DNA from 4 places in the Colwellia sp. 6_MG-2023 genome. Region 1 is predicted to be linked to each of the others. Evidence: predicted binding sites of a transcription regulator. Region 1 holds the regulator's gene; each other region holds the start of a gene.

What was found. The regulator LexA, encoded in region 1, represses DNA repair genes until DNA is damaged. The targets are predictions, from matches to a motif close to TACTGTATNNNNATACAGTA.
Region 2: the regulator LexA is predicted to act here: its motif matches at 1,834-1,853, upstream of recN (DNA repair protein RecN).
Region 3: the regulator LexA is predicted to act here: its motif matches at 1,637-1,656, upstream of Q4503_RS06630 (YebG family protein).
Region 4: the regulator LexA is predicted to act here: its motif matches at 1,954-1,973, upstream of uvrD (DNA helicase II).

What each region holds. Positions count from the first base shown of each region.
Region 1 is NZ_JAUOPP010000018.1:307-3,528, forward strand. It holds partial or broken gene Q4503_RS12085 (type II secretion system protein N) at 1-198, shown strand, start outside; gene lexA (transcriptional repressor LexA) at 1,189-1,821, shown strand; gene coxB (cytochrome c oxidase subunit II) at 2,571-3,222, shown strand, end outside.
Region 2 is NZ_JAUOPP010000031.1:5,503-8,724, reverse strand. It holds gene grpE (nucleotide exchange factor GrpE) at 36-692, opposite strand; gene nadK (NAD(+) kinase) at 882-1,763, shown strand; gene recN (DNA repair protein RecN) at 1,871-3,222, shown strand, end outside.
Region 3 is NZ_JAUOPP010000007.1:122,140-125,361, forward strand. It holds gene Q4503_RS06625 (M48 family metallopeptidase) at 242-991, opposite strand; gene Q4503_RS06630 (YebG family protein) at 1,019-1,384, opposite strand; gene mrcB (penicillin-binding protein 1B) at 1,714-3,222, opposite strand, start outside.
Region 4 is NZ_JAUOPP010000010.1:116,721-119,942, reverse strand. It holds gene dapF (diaminopimelate epimerase) at 1-321, shown strand, start outside; gene Q4503_RS08505 (DUF484 family protein) at 453-1,139, shown strand; gene Q4503_RS08500 (HAD-IA family hydrolase) at 1,188-1,925, shown strand; gene uvrD (DNA helicase II) at 2,026-3,222, shown strand, end outside.

The DNA of each region.
Region 1 (3,222 bases):
GCGAACGGCGTATTAACTTTGGTTATGTCGCCAAAAAATGATTTAGGCTTAACCTTTACCGCATCTGTTGGTCAAAATGGTAAAGCTTCTGGCAAAGGTTATTTAAAGCCAGGCCCTAAGTTTCCAAGCGCCCTTAACGACGCCTTACCTTTTTTAGGCACACCTGATAGCCGTGGTCGTTATCGTTTAGTTTTTTAATTGGCTAATCACCCTACATAGGCCTTAACAAAGAACATTGTTAGACGAAGGTGACCGACATCACCGTAGGGGCGAATTTATTCGCCTTAATAAAAAGAACAGGCGACTGAAGTCGCCCCTACATACGCCTTAACAAAGAACATTATTAGGCGAAGGTGCTCGACATCACCGTAGAGGCGAATTTATTCGCCTAATAATTAGAACAGGCGACTGAAGTCGCCTCTACATACACCCTGCATACGACCTAACAAAAAACATTGTGAGGCGAAGGTGCTCGACATCACCGTAGGGGCGAATTTATTCGCCTAATAAGAACAGGCGACTGAAGTCGCCCCTACATACACCCTACATATGCCTTAACAAAGAACATTATTAGGCGAAGGTGCTCGACATCATCGTAGGGGCGAATTTATTCGCCTAATGATAAGAACAGGCACCGAAGTCGCCCCTACATTTACGCTACATACGCCCTAACAAAAAACATTGTTAGGCGAAGGTGATCGACATCACCGTAGGGGCGAATTTATTCGCCTAATAAGAACAGGCGACATTCGTCGTCATTCCTTACCTTTTTAGGTACGCCTGATAGCCGTGGTCGCTACCGTTTAGTTTTTTAGTTTGATTAGTGGCTCACTTTATAATTAAGAGAGCCACTATCTTTTATTTTTGTAGATCAAATGCTTACTCGCATTCTCTTCTGGATTGGCACTCAATTAATATTGATTAACTTGTTTTCTGCTTTCCCAAAATTATTTTGTTCAAATAAAACTGATAAATACGCATGTGTATTTATCAAGCCTGTTCATTAAAGTAAATGATCAGGTTTTAAACTGATTCATTCTCCTATCACGTTAATTATATTGATAATTTTAAGTCCATATTCTAAGAATATGATCCTAAGGTTCTTAGTAACCCCTTGCGTTTATTAGTTGGCTGTATATAATGACAGTTGTGAATAAATACAGGTCTTTACCTAGAAAGGAAAAGCTAATGCTAGCAACAAATGAATTAAAGCCGTTAACTAATCGTCAACAACAAATATTTGACTTGATTAAAGATAAAATTCAAGAAACTGGAATGCCACCTACTAGAGCCGAAATAGCGAGTTTTTTTGGTTTTAAATCTGCCAATGCAGCAGAAGAACATTTAAAAGCATTAGCAAAAAAAGGTTATATTGAAATGTTGCCAGGAACATCTCGTGGCATACGGTTATCTGAGCAGTTTATTGAAGAAGAAGGTCTTCCTCTTATTGGTAGAGTAGCTGCTGGTGAGCCAATTTTAGCCGAAGAGCATGTTGAAGAGCATTATCAAATGAGTGGTAGTTTATTCCATCCCGTGGCTAATTACTTGTTACGAGTAAATGGTGAAAGCATGAAAAATATTGGTATTTTAGATGGTGATCTATTAGCAGTACATCAAACAACTGACGTGCAAAATGGTCAAGTGATTGTTGCTAGAGTAGAAAATGAAGTGACAGTCAAACGCTTCAAACGTGATGGTAATATCGTCTATTTACAAGCTGAAAATGAAGATTTTGAACCTATCAAGGTAGATCTTAGTTCTCAAGATTTCTACATTGAAGGGCTTGCTGTTGGTATTATTCGTAACGGCAATTGGATGTAAGTTTTATTTTTTATATTTTTTAATTGTTGCTATACCTTAGTGACAATTTTTATTAGTTATATTCACTAGCTTTATTTTATTAAATAAAAACCTCTCAAATTTGGTTGTTAAATAATCAATTAATAATTATTGATTATATCAATAGCCAAAATTCCCATAGACTATACCAGTCATGCTATAGAGACAGCTTAGAGTAGTTACTCTATTGATTATATTAGCTTTTATCTAAATTATAATTTGACCTAGGTTAAGTTTTGAGCGATTCTAGAAGGTGAATCGAACAAATTAATACCAATTTCATTAATTAAGTGAACAATTTTATACGTAGAAAAAACAGCCAAATACAAGGCATTTATTTCAATAACTAGTTGTTCTAATTATTAAATAAATAATGATGTAGTTGGTGATTTTAGCAAGTAGAAATGATCACATAGCTAGTGAGATTGCTATAACTAGCAAAAAACTGAATAAGAATAAAAAAGACGTCAATGCGCTAATTCGATAGCTAAACTTAAATATTTACGTTTATGTCATTTGAGTTAGTCATATCACGTCAGTTAATTTAATAAATTTCAAATTAAGTGCTTAATTAGAAAATAATAATAACTAAATTAACAGATCATCAGTTAAATGATTTTTGATGTACATTGCTGCTTTTCTGTTTTCTATTTTTATATGTTGTTTTAAACGGTGAATTATTACACCGATTTTATTTAAAACGAAGTAAATATTGATAGGGGAGAGGTTGAGTGAATAGAAGTAATCAACGTTGGTGGATGGAAATTTGTCTTGTTTGTTTAAGCTTATTTTCCAGTTCAGCTTGGTCAGATTCACAGTTAAATTTGACTAAAGGCGTAACGGCAGTTAGTAGGGAGGTGTATGATTTACATATGCTAGCACTCTACATATGTACTGGTATTGGGGTTGTTGTTTTTGGAGCGATGTTTTGGTCTATGATCTTCCATCGTAAATCAAAAGGAGCAAAAGCAGCTGACTTTCATGAAAGCACTAAAGTAGAAATACTCTGGACGGCAATTCCTGTCGTTATTCTTATCGCAATGGCCGTTCCGGCAACTAGTACCTTAATTGACATGGAAAATAATGATAACTCCGATGTCACTATTCAAGTTACAGGCTCGCAGTGGAAGTGGCATTATAAATATTTTGATCAAAATATTGAATATTACTCGGTATTGTCTACCCCGCGCGAGCAGTATGAAAATCAGGACGGTAGCTTTAGTGGTAATGGTGCTCTAAAAGGAGAAGATTACTTACTTGAAGTGGACAAGCCTTTAGTTATTCCTGCTAATAAAAAAGTGCGCTTTTTAATTACTTCTGATGATGTTATTCATTCTTGGTGGGTTCCTGCTTTTGCTGTTAAACAAGATGCTAATCCCGGCT
Region 2 (3,222 bases), on a different contig from region 1:
CACATAGTAACTTGAGAATCTATTTATTTTAACAATTAAACAGATTCATCAACGCTAGGTGCTGCTTTAGATACCATCACCATAGCAGGGCGAATTAAACGACCATTAAGTTCGTAACCTTTTTGCATTACAGCAATAACCGTATTAGGTGCTACGCCAGGCACTTCTTGCATAGACATTGCTTGATGTAATTCTGGGTTAAAAGGTTGATCTTGTGGATCTACAGATTTAATACCAAATTTTTCTAATGATGAGATTAAACCTTGAAGAGTTAATTCAACACCTTCAATAACTGCGGCTTTACTGTCATCTTCTTTATCAATATTTTGTAATGCACGCTCTAAGTTATCAACAGTAACAAGCATTTCACCAGCAAACTTTTCTAAAGCAAACTTTTTCGCTTTATCAACATCTTGCGCAGATCTACGACGAATGTTATCCACTTCAGCCTTCGCTCGAATTACTGAATCTTTTTGATCTGTAACTTTTGCTTGAGCTGCTGCTAAAGCAAGTTCCAACTCATTAATACGCTCTTGTTCAGCACTAATGACTTCATGAGCTTGTTCATGCTGTTCTTCAACTTGTTCTTCTGCTTGCTGAACAATTTCGTCAGCTAATTGCTCTGGCGATAACTCTTCTGTAGAAAACTCAGCAGACTGCTGTTCTTCTGATTTTGTAGACTCTGTAGTCATAAAAAACTCCAATTAAATCTTAGTAATTTTACAATAATAAAAATGCAATAATGCTAATTATGGGGTCAAGCTTTCGCTATTCAAGCCTTTATAGCAACTAATTAAGTGCATTTTATCAAATACAAACTTTACAAGCCACGCAAATAAAGGGAAACTTCTTTTAAAGATATCAAATATGAAATAATTGTTATGGCTCAACTTTATAAAACAATTGGGCTTATTGGTAAGCCCAATCATCAAGGTGCAAGCTCCACAATAGCGGCATTACATGACTATTTACTGGCAAATAAATACCAAGTATTAGTAGAAACATCCGTCGCTACTTCTGTCGAAATTACAGATATGAATGAATGTTCTCTCACCGATATTGGTAATAATGCAGATCTTGCTATTGTTGTTGGTGGTGATGGCTACATGTTAGGTGCTGCTAGAGTTTTAGCTTGTTTTGACATCGGCGTTATTGGTGTAAACCGTGGGAATTTAGGTTTTTTAACCGACTTATCCCCTGATGAAATAATAAAACCACTTGAAGAAATTCTAAATGGTAAATCTCGCTCTGAACAGCGCTTTATCATTGAAGCTGAAGTTTATCGGCATGGTAAACTTAAAAGCTCGAACAGTGCCGTAAACGAGGCGGTTTTACATGCAGGTAAAGTTGCCAGCATGATTGAGTTTGAAGTTCATATTGATAATTCATTTATGTTTAGTCAACGCTCTGATGGTTTGATTATTTCAACTCCTACAGGATCGACCGCTTACTCTATGTCTGCTGGCGGACCTATACTAACGCCTAATTTAAATGCTTTATCTTTGGTACCTATGTTTCCTCATACACTAACTAGTCGCCCTATTGTGGTGGACGGTGATAGTGAAATAAAGCTAATACTTGCAAATGAAAATCAAGAAAGTTTACAAGTTAGCTGTGATGGCCATGTAATTCTAGCCGTTATGCCTGGTGACGAAGTTATCATTAAAAAAAGTCCTCAAACTATACGCTTAGTTCATCCTCTCGATCATGATTATTTTAACGTACTACGAAATAAATTAGGATGGGGCAATAAGCTTTATTAATCTTATTTAATAAAAACGATTAAAATTTTCTAAGTTACTTGCAAAAGCATAAATTACTGTATAAATTAACAACTATATATTTATACAGTAAAGTGAGAGTTCACATTATGCTTTTACAACTAAACATTCAAAACTTCGCCATTGTTAAATCACTTGATATTGATTGGCAATCTGGCATGACAACTATCACAGGTGAAACTGGCGCGGGTAAGTCTATAGCAATAGATGCCTTAGGTTTATGTTTAGGAGATAGAGCCACCACTAATGTTGTTCGTCCTAATTGCAAAAAAGCAGAACTTGCTGCCACTTTCGATATACAAAAAAATATAAATGCTCAGCACTGGCTAACGATTCATGATCTGTTATTGGAATCAAGCAATGAGTGTATTCTACGACGAGTAATTTCTGCTGAAGGTCGCTCAAAAGCTTACATTAATGGTAGTCAAGTACCTCTAGTACAGCTTAAAGAAGTGGGTCAATTATTGATCAATATACATGGTCAACATGATCACCAATTAATCGTTAAATCAAGTCAGCAATGTAAGTTGCTCGATGATTATGCAGATCATCAGTCAGCACTGGATGAAGTTAAACATTATTATCAACAATGGCATAAATTAAATAAAGAATTAAATTTATTACAGCAAAACAAACAACAACGTGAAGCTCAGCAACAACTACTCCAATATCAAGTGAATGAACTCAATGAGTTTTCTTTACAAGAAGGAGAGTTTGAAACATTAGAAAGTGATTATAAACGCCATGCTAATGCTCAAGATTTACTTGATACAACTCTCCAATCACTACATACACTTACTGAAAACGAAAGCTTTAATGTACTCGACTCGTTACGCCATTGTAGTGACAACATAGCTGCCTTAGCCCGTTTAGATGAAAGGCTGAAAAATATTGCAACTATTCTTAATGACTCTTTTTTACAAGTTGAAGAGGCTTCTGCAGATCTTAAACACTACTATCAAGAACTTGAATTAGATCCACAAGCATACGCAATAATCGAAGAGCGCTATTCTACAGCCTTGCAACTGGCAAAAAAACATAGTTTACCTCCAGAAAACTTAGTTAGTTTTCATCAATCACTCACTCAAGAGTTAACAAATATTTCCAATGATGAATCAAGAATTAATGTGGTAATTGAAGAACTAGTCAAAACAGAGCAAAACTACCAAGATAGTGCCTTAGTTTTAACTTCTTCGAGAAAAAAAGCAGCCAAAAAATTAAGTAAAGATATTAGCAAAAGCATGCAAGAGCTGAATATGCCCCATGGAAAATTTCACATTGCAATTGAATCACATAATGACAGTCTCACTACGATATCAGCCAATGGTGTAGACAAAATTGACTTTCAGGTCAGTATAAACCCTGGTCAAGCATTAGAGGCAATGAGTAAAGTCGCTTCTGGTGGTGAATTATCCCGTATTAGTTTAGCCATGCAAGTTAT
Region 3 (3,222 bases), on a different contig from region 1:
ATATTAAAAAAAAGTTATATGTGGTTAATTGATCAACTATATTGTCACTTAAGTAATCTTCAAGGATAGCTATATATTCATTGATATTAATAAATGTTCAAGTACAGCGTGATTTTTATGCACCTAGCGTTACTTGCATATTCATAGTTTATTAATTACAAGAGCAACCAATAAAATGATAGGAAAAACATTAGACAATAGGCGCTATCGCTAACTGGGTCGATGAGAATTTATGCAAACGTTAACTCGATACAGGAGACTGCCAATACAACGCTGACTGATGCGTTTTTACCCATTGTTGCGCTTCAATATAATCGGGAAAGTGTTTGGCCACTAATTGCCAGAAGTACTTTGAATGATTTAAATAACGCAAGTGACACAATTCATGCACAATAACATAATCAATAACTTGCCTAGGTAGCATCATTAATAAATAGTTAAAGCTCAGCTCACCTTTATTATTACAGCTTCCCCAACGAGCACGATATTGTCTTATTTTTATTGAGGTATAGTTTAACTTGGTTAATTTTGCGTAATACTCTACTCTCGGTAAGATAATATTTTGAGCTTGCTGTTTAAAATAGCATTCTAGTTGTTTTTTAACGGCAATAGCCAAGCTTAATTCATCGAGTTGTTTACGTTGAATACGTGTTGGTAATTTAACAGTAAGGGTTTGTTGTTCGCTCATGGTTTCGGTAAGTACAACATTACTTTTTGGATCTAATTTTTCAGCTGTATCAGCAAATATAATATTGAGTGTAACCAGTTGACCAAATACAAATAGCTTTGAGCCCTGAGTAAAATCACAACAAAGATCAGCACTTTGATTTTGCTCGGTAATTTTAGCTTTCAACCATGCGCTTTTTTTCTGAATAAAGAGGCTAATAAACTTTTCATCAACATGATGAGGGGCACGAACATAAACCAGCCCCTGTTTTACCTGCAGCGAAAGTGTTTTACGATGACTGCGTAAAACTTGATAATCAATCATGATAATCTTTGATTTTGCGTTACAAAATCAATTCTCTTTAGTTAATTTAGCTGACTTAGTCGCTGGTTTTGCTGGTTTTGCTTCAACTGTTTTTTCGGCCACCTTTTCGGGAGTTTTATCAGCGGCTTTCTTAGGTGCTTTTTTGGTAGGAGCTTTACTTGCAGGTTTCTTCGCAAGTAAAGCAACTAGCACTTCTTCGCGATGTTGAGCTAAATAAATACTCAGTTCTTCGCTAACACTGTCACTTAATTCTATTGGTGATTGCGCAAATACATCAGCCAAGTTATCAGCCATATCCAACATTTTGTCATATTCATCTGCTGATTTCTTATCCATAAATGTTTTTGCCTCCACCCCGTGTCTAATGACGACGAATCGACTTTCAACTGCCATTATTCTTCCTTAGTCATGTTATACCAATTCTTACTAGCTATATGATCATTTCTACTTGCTAAGATCACCAACGACATCGTTATTTATTTAATAATTATAACCACTAGTTATTAAAATAAATGCCTTCTATTTGTTGGCAATTTTTTTACCTATAAAATTGCTCACTTAATTAATAAAATTGGTATTAAAAGAGAGCTCAATAAAAATAAAATTTTCATTGTTAATAAACTAACAATATCACAACAAATAACAAGCTGTATATAAAAACAGTTATTGGGTTATCATTTACTAGTAAATATTTAAAGTTTACTTCATGGGATAAGGTGATATTAATCAGAAAATAACTTTTCAAACCAAGATCGTTCATCTACTTTTTCTTTCAAGCAACCATCTTTTACTGTTATTCCAGCCGATATTGCAGGGTAAGCTTTAGTATTATCGCACTGATCTGACACTGCATGCCCTGTTTTTTCCTCAAATAAGGTTGTCGCTATGGCCTCAGGTTTAATGCGCGTTTTATTCACAACGCCTTGCTTTTTAAGAAAGTCAGAAAATAATACCAAAGCTCCACTACTTCCGGTTAAGCCAGTTGGTTTATTATCATCTTTACCTAACCACGTAGTAACTAAATGCTGGTCATCATATCCAACAAACCAGCTATCACGTAAATCATTACTGGTACCTGTTTTTCCCGCTAGCTCATTATTTTTTAATCGCCAAGTCAGTGATCTGGCGGTGCCTGTTTTAGTAACCTGCGTTAAAGCATAATCCATTAAATAAGCAGCATTCGTTGAAATAACTTGAGCATTACTCGCTTGATATTGCCATAGGGTTTCCCCCTTGTTGGACGTAATGATATTAATTGTATGCGCCTGTTCAGCATAGCCTTGATTAGCCAGCGATAAATACAACTGATTAATCTGTAAAGGTGACATGTTAATCGCCCCCAGTAGCATTGACGGTCTCATAACAATATCTTCGTCAAAACCAAATAAATGAATCGCTTTGGCCACATTATCTAACCCTAAAGCCATACCTAAATTGACAGTAGGAATATTAAGCGAATTGACTAAACCATCAATTAACGGTACTTGATGGCGATACTTGCCATCATAGTTTTTAGGTTGCCACGCGGCTTCGGCTTGGCTCCCTTGCTTACTAGTTGTATCTACGCCATTTGTTAAGGTTATAGGTTCATCTGCCAATAAAGTAGCAAAATTAAATTGTTCATAACGCTCTAAAGCCGCTAAATAAATAGCCGGTTTGATTAATGATCCTATAGGACGTTTCGCATTTATTGCCCGATTAAAACCTGCGTAACCAGCTTTTCTATCGCCAACTAATGCCCTAATTTCAGCACTGTTAATATCGGTCACAATCATTGCAGCTTGTAAATCAGTTTGCTTATATTTTTGTTCGAGTGCCGTTAACTGACTGGTAACCGTTTGTTCTAGAAATTGCTGTGATAAGTGAGAAAACCCCGTAAATACGCGAATACCATTTTTTTGCTGAACAGAGGGTAACAATTGATTTAACTCTTGCTGTACTACTTGTAAATAAGCGGGGTACTCTTGCGCTTTGAAGCGTCTATTTTTACGTATTGATAACGGCGAACTAACCCTTTGTTTAAACTCTTCGACCGTAAGAAAGTTTTCTTCAAACATAAGTCTCAAAACCAAGTCTCGACGTTCTTTTGCTCTAACAGGGTTTCGCCATGGATCGTAATAACTTGGCCCTTTCACTTGTGCAACTAACAACGCTATTTGTGCACTATTTAATTCTTCAAGTGTTGTGCCAAAATAGAATTTAGCCGCTAAACCAAAGCCATAAATACCATT
Region 4 (3,222 bases), on a different contig from region 1:
TCAGCTCCGGTGGAGCGTTTAGGTAAAGAGTTGTCATTACATGAACGTTTTCCTGAGCAAGCTAATGTTGGCTTTATGGAAGTAGTTGCGGCTAATCAAATCAAATTGCGTGTCTATGAGCGAGGCGCAGCAGAAACACTGGCTTGTGGTAGCGGCGCTTGTGCAGCTGTTGTGATCGGGCAAATGCAAAATAAATTAAGTAAACAAGTGACTGTTGAATTACCGGGTGGCAAATTAAGAATTTACTGGAAGGGGCCAGGACATCCCGTAAAAATGTCTGGACCAGCAGTACACGTGTTTGACGGGCAACTGTCGATATAATCATCTATCTTTTACGTTTTTTCACTTTCGTTATTGAAGGATCGCAGGTTCATTTATACGCTGTGTACTTTCAATGAAGAGAATAAAACGTGAGTAAGCTGAATAATGAATAATATGAATAAGATATTAATATGAAAAATGAACCAACAATGACCAATGTCGATGACCTGCCGCTTACTGATGAGTTAGTTAGTGCTTACCTGCAAGATAATCCTGATTTTTTCAATCGTAATAATGATTTGATGACCGGGTTAAGACTAAATGATTCACATAGAGGTACTGTTTCATTAGTGGAAAGGCAACAGCAGCAGTTAAGACAGAAAGTACATAATTTAGAAGACGAAATTACTCAGTTACTATCAGTAGCAAATCATAATGAAGGTTTATTTATGCTTTATAGTGACTTGTATCTGCGCTTGATTGACTGCCAATCTGCGAGTGAATTGCTAGACTGTTTAGCACAAACAACAACGGAATTGTTATCTTTATCAGCCTTTAAATTATATTTACTTGATGCGACAACAATTAAACATGAAACCTTGTCTAAAAATGATTGTACAGGTGTAATGCAAAATCGTTTAAGTAATAGCGATTATTATTTTGGTCGTTTACAGCAAAGTGAGCAAGCGTTAATTTTCTCGCAAAACTGTGCGGGTTCAGTTGTGTTAGTCAAGCTGGCTTATGAAGAAAAAGAGTTAGGATTCTTAGCTATTAGTAGTAATGATGCCCATCATTTTGATCCACGTATGGATACTTTATTATTAAGTCAATTCAAGCGATTAGTCGCTAAGTTATTAACACAGCATTTAGCAATTTAAGAGATTTACGCGCAGATCTTATATTAGATATACTGCCTATGGAAAAGCATGAAGTTTTATCGACGTTTAACTAACATAAAAGCGATCAGTTTTGATTTAGACGATACTCTCTACAGTAATAAGCCAGTGATGGTGGCGATTGAAAAGAAAATGATTGCCTATTTTGCTAATTTAGCTGTCCTTAGTAAAGCAGTAGTAAGTCAGCATCTAGTGTTAGATCACCGGTTTTGGAACACATTTCGTCAGCAAGCGGTGTTAGCGCAGCCTAATTTAGTCCATGACGTAGTTCGAATTAGGTTGGTGACTTATCGCCTTGGTTTTATGGCACTTGGTTTAACTGAAAACGCTGCTGAGCAAGAGGCACAAACGGCGTTAGATTACTTTGTGGCGTTGCGTAGCGATTTTATTGTACCGGAAGCAAGTAAGGCACTCTTGGCGAGTTTAAGTGAACAATATCCTCTTGTTGCTATTAGTAATGGTAATGTCGATACCAAGGCATTAGGTATAGCTGACTATTTTCAACATATTTATCATGCGGGCTGGCAAGCTGACGGCACTTTATTAAGACAAAAACCGATGAGTGATATGTTTGAGCTAGCTTGTCATAAACTCGCTATTAAATCATCTCAGTTGCTGCATGTAGGTGATTGTGGTCGTGCTGATATTCAAGGAGCACTTCAGGCCGGTTGTCAAGCAGCTTGGTTATCTTGTTATGATGTTGGTAAGCCTATTACCGTATTACCCCATATTGAATTGAGTAAAATTACTCAACTTAACCAAATATAGACGTTGCTAGTCACGTAAATATTTAACTGACTGTATATAAGTCCAGTGCTATACTGTTGTTATTTTTATTATTACTCTTCAAAAGTGAAAGGTTTCCTCGATGGATGTTTCAGAATTACTCGACTCTTTAAACGATAAACAGCGTGAAGTAGTTGCAGCGCCAAAACAAAATATGTTGGTGTTAGCGGGAGCTGGTTCGGGTAAAACACGGGTATTAGTACAGCGTATAGCTTGGTTGATGCAAGTTGAGCAAGCAGCCCCACATTCTATTTTAGCAGTAACTTTCACCAATAAAGCTGCAGCAGAAATGCGTGCTAGGGTAGAAGAGGTCACTGGTGGTAATACCCACGGTATGTGGATAGGCACTTTTCATGGTTTAGCCCATCGATTATTGCGTATGCATTTTCAAGAAGCAAAGTTACCACAAAGCTTTCAAGTATTAGATAGTGACGACCAACTGCGATTGATTAAACGTATTATTCGCTCTTTAGAATTGGATGAAAAAAAATGGCCAGCTAAACAATTTGTTTGGTATATCAATGGAAAAAAAGACGAAGGGTTAAGACCACAACATATTGATGCACAATTTGACCCTAGTGAAGAGCTTTTTGTTAAAGTATATAAAGCTTATCAAGAGACTTGTGATCGTGCGGGCCTTGTTGATTTTGCTGAATTATTACTACGCGCCCATGAACTTTGGCTTAATAATCCAGAACTATTATCTCACTATCAACAACGTTTTAGCCATGTATTAGTTGATGAATTTCAAGATACCAATGCTATTCAATATGCATGGTTAACTATGTTAGGTCGTGCGACATCTAAAGTAATGATTGTTGGTGATGATGATCAATCTATCTATGGCTGGCGCGGTGCACGTATTGAAAATATTGAGCGCTTTACGAATGAGTTTGATGATGTTCAAACCATTCGTTTGGAGCAAAACTATCGTTCTACGGCGAATATTCTTAATGCGGCGAATCAGTTAATTAGTAACAATAATAATCGCCTAGGCAAAGAGTTATGGACTGATGATAAAGCTGGAGAAAAGATCTCTGTTTATACCGCTTTTAATGAAATAGATGAAGCACGCTTTATTGTTGGCTGTATCAAAAAATGGCATGATGATGGCGGTAAGCTTGACGAGGTTGCCATTTTATACCGTTCTAATGCGCAATCACGTTTGATGGAAGAAGCGTTATTACAAAGACAGTTACCGTATCGTATTTATGGCGGACAACGCTTTTTCGAACGTCAAGAAATCAAAGATGCTTTAGCTTATCTGCGATTAATTAAT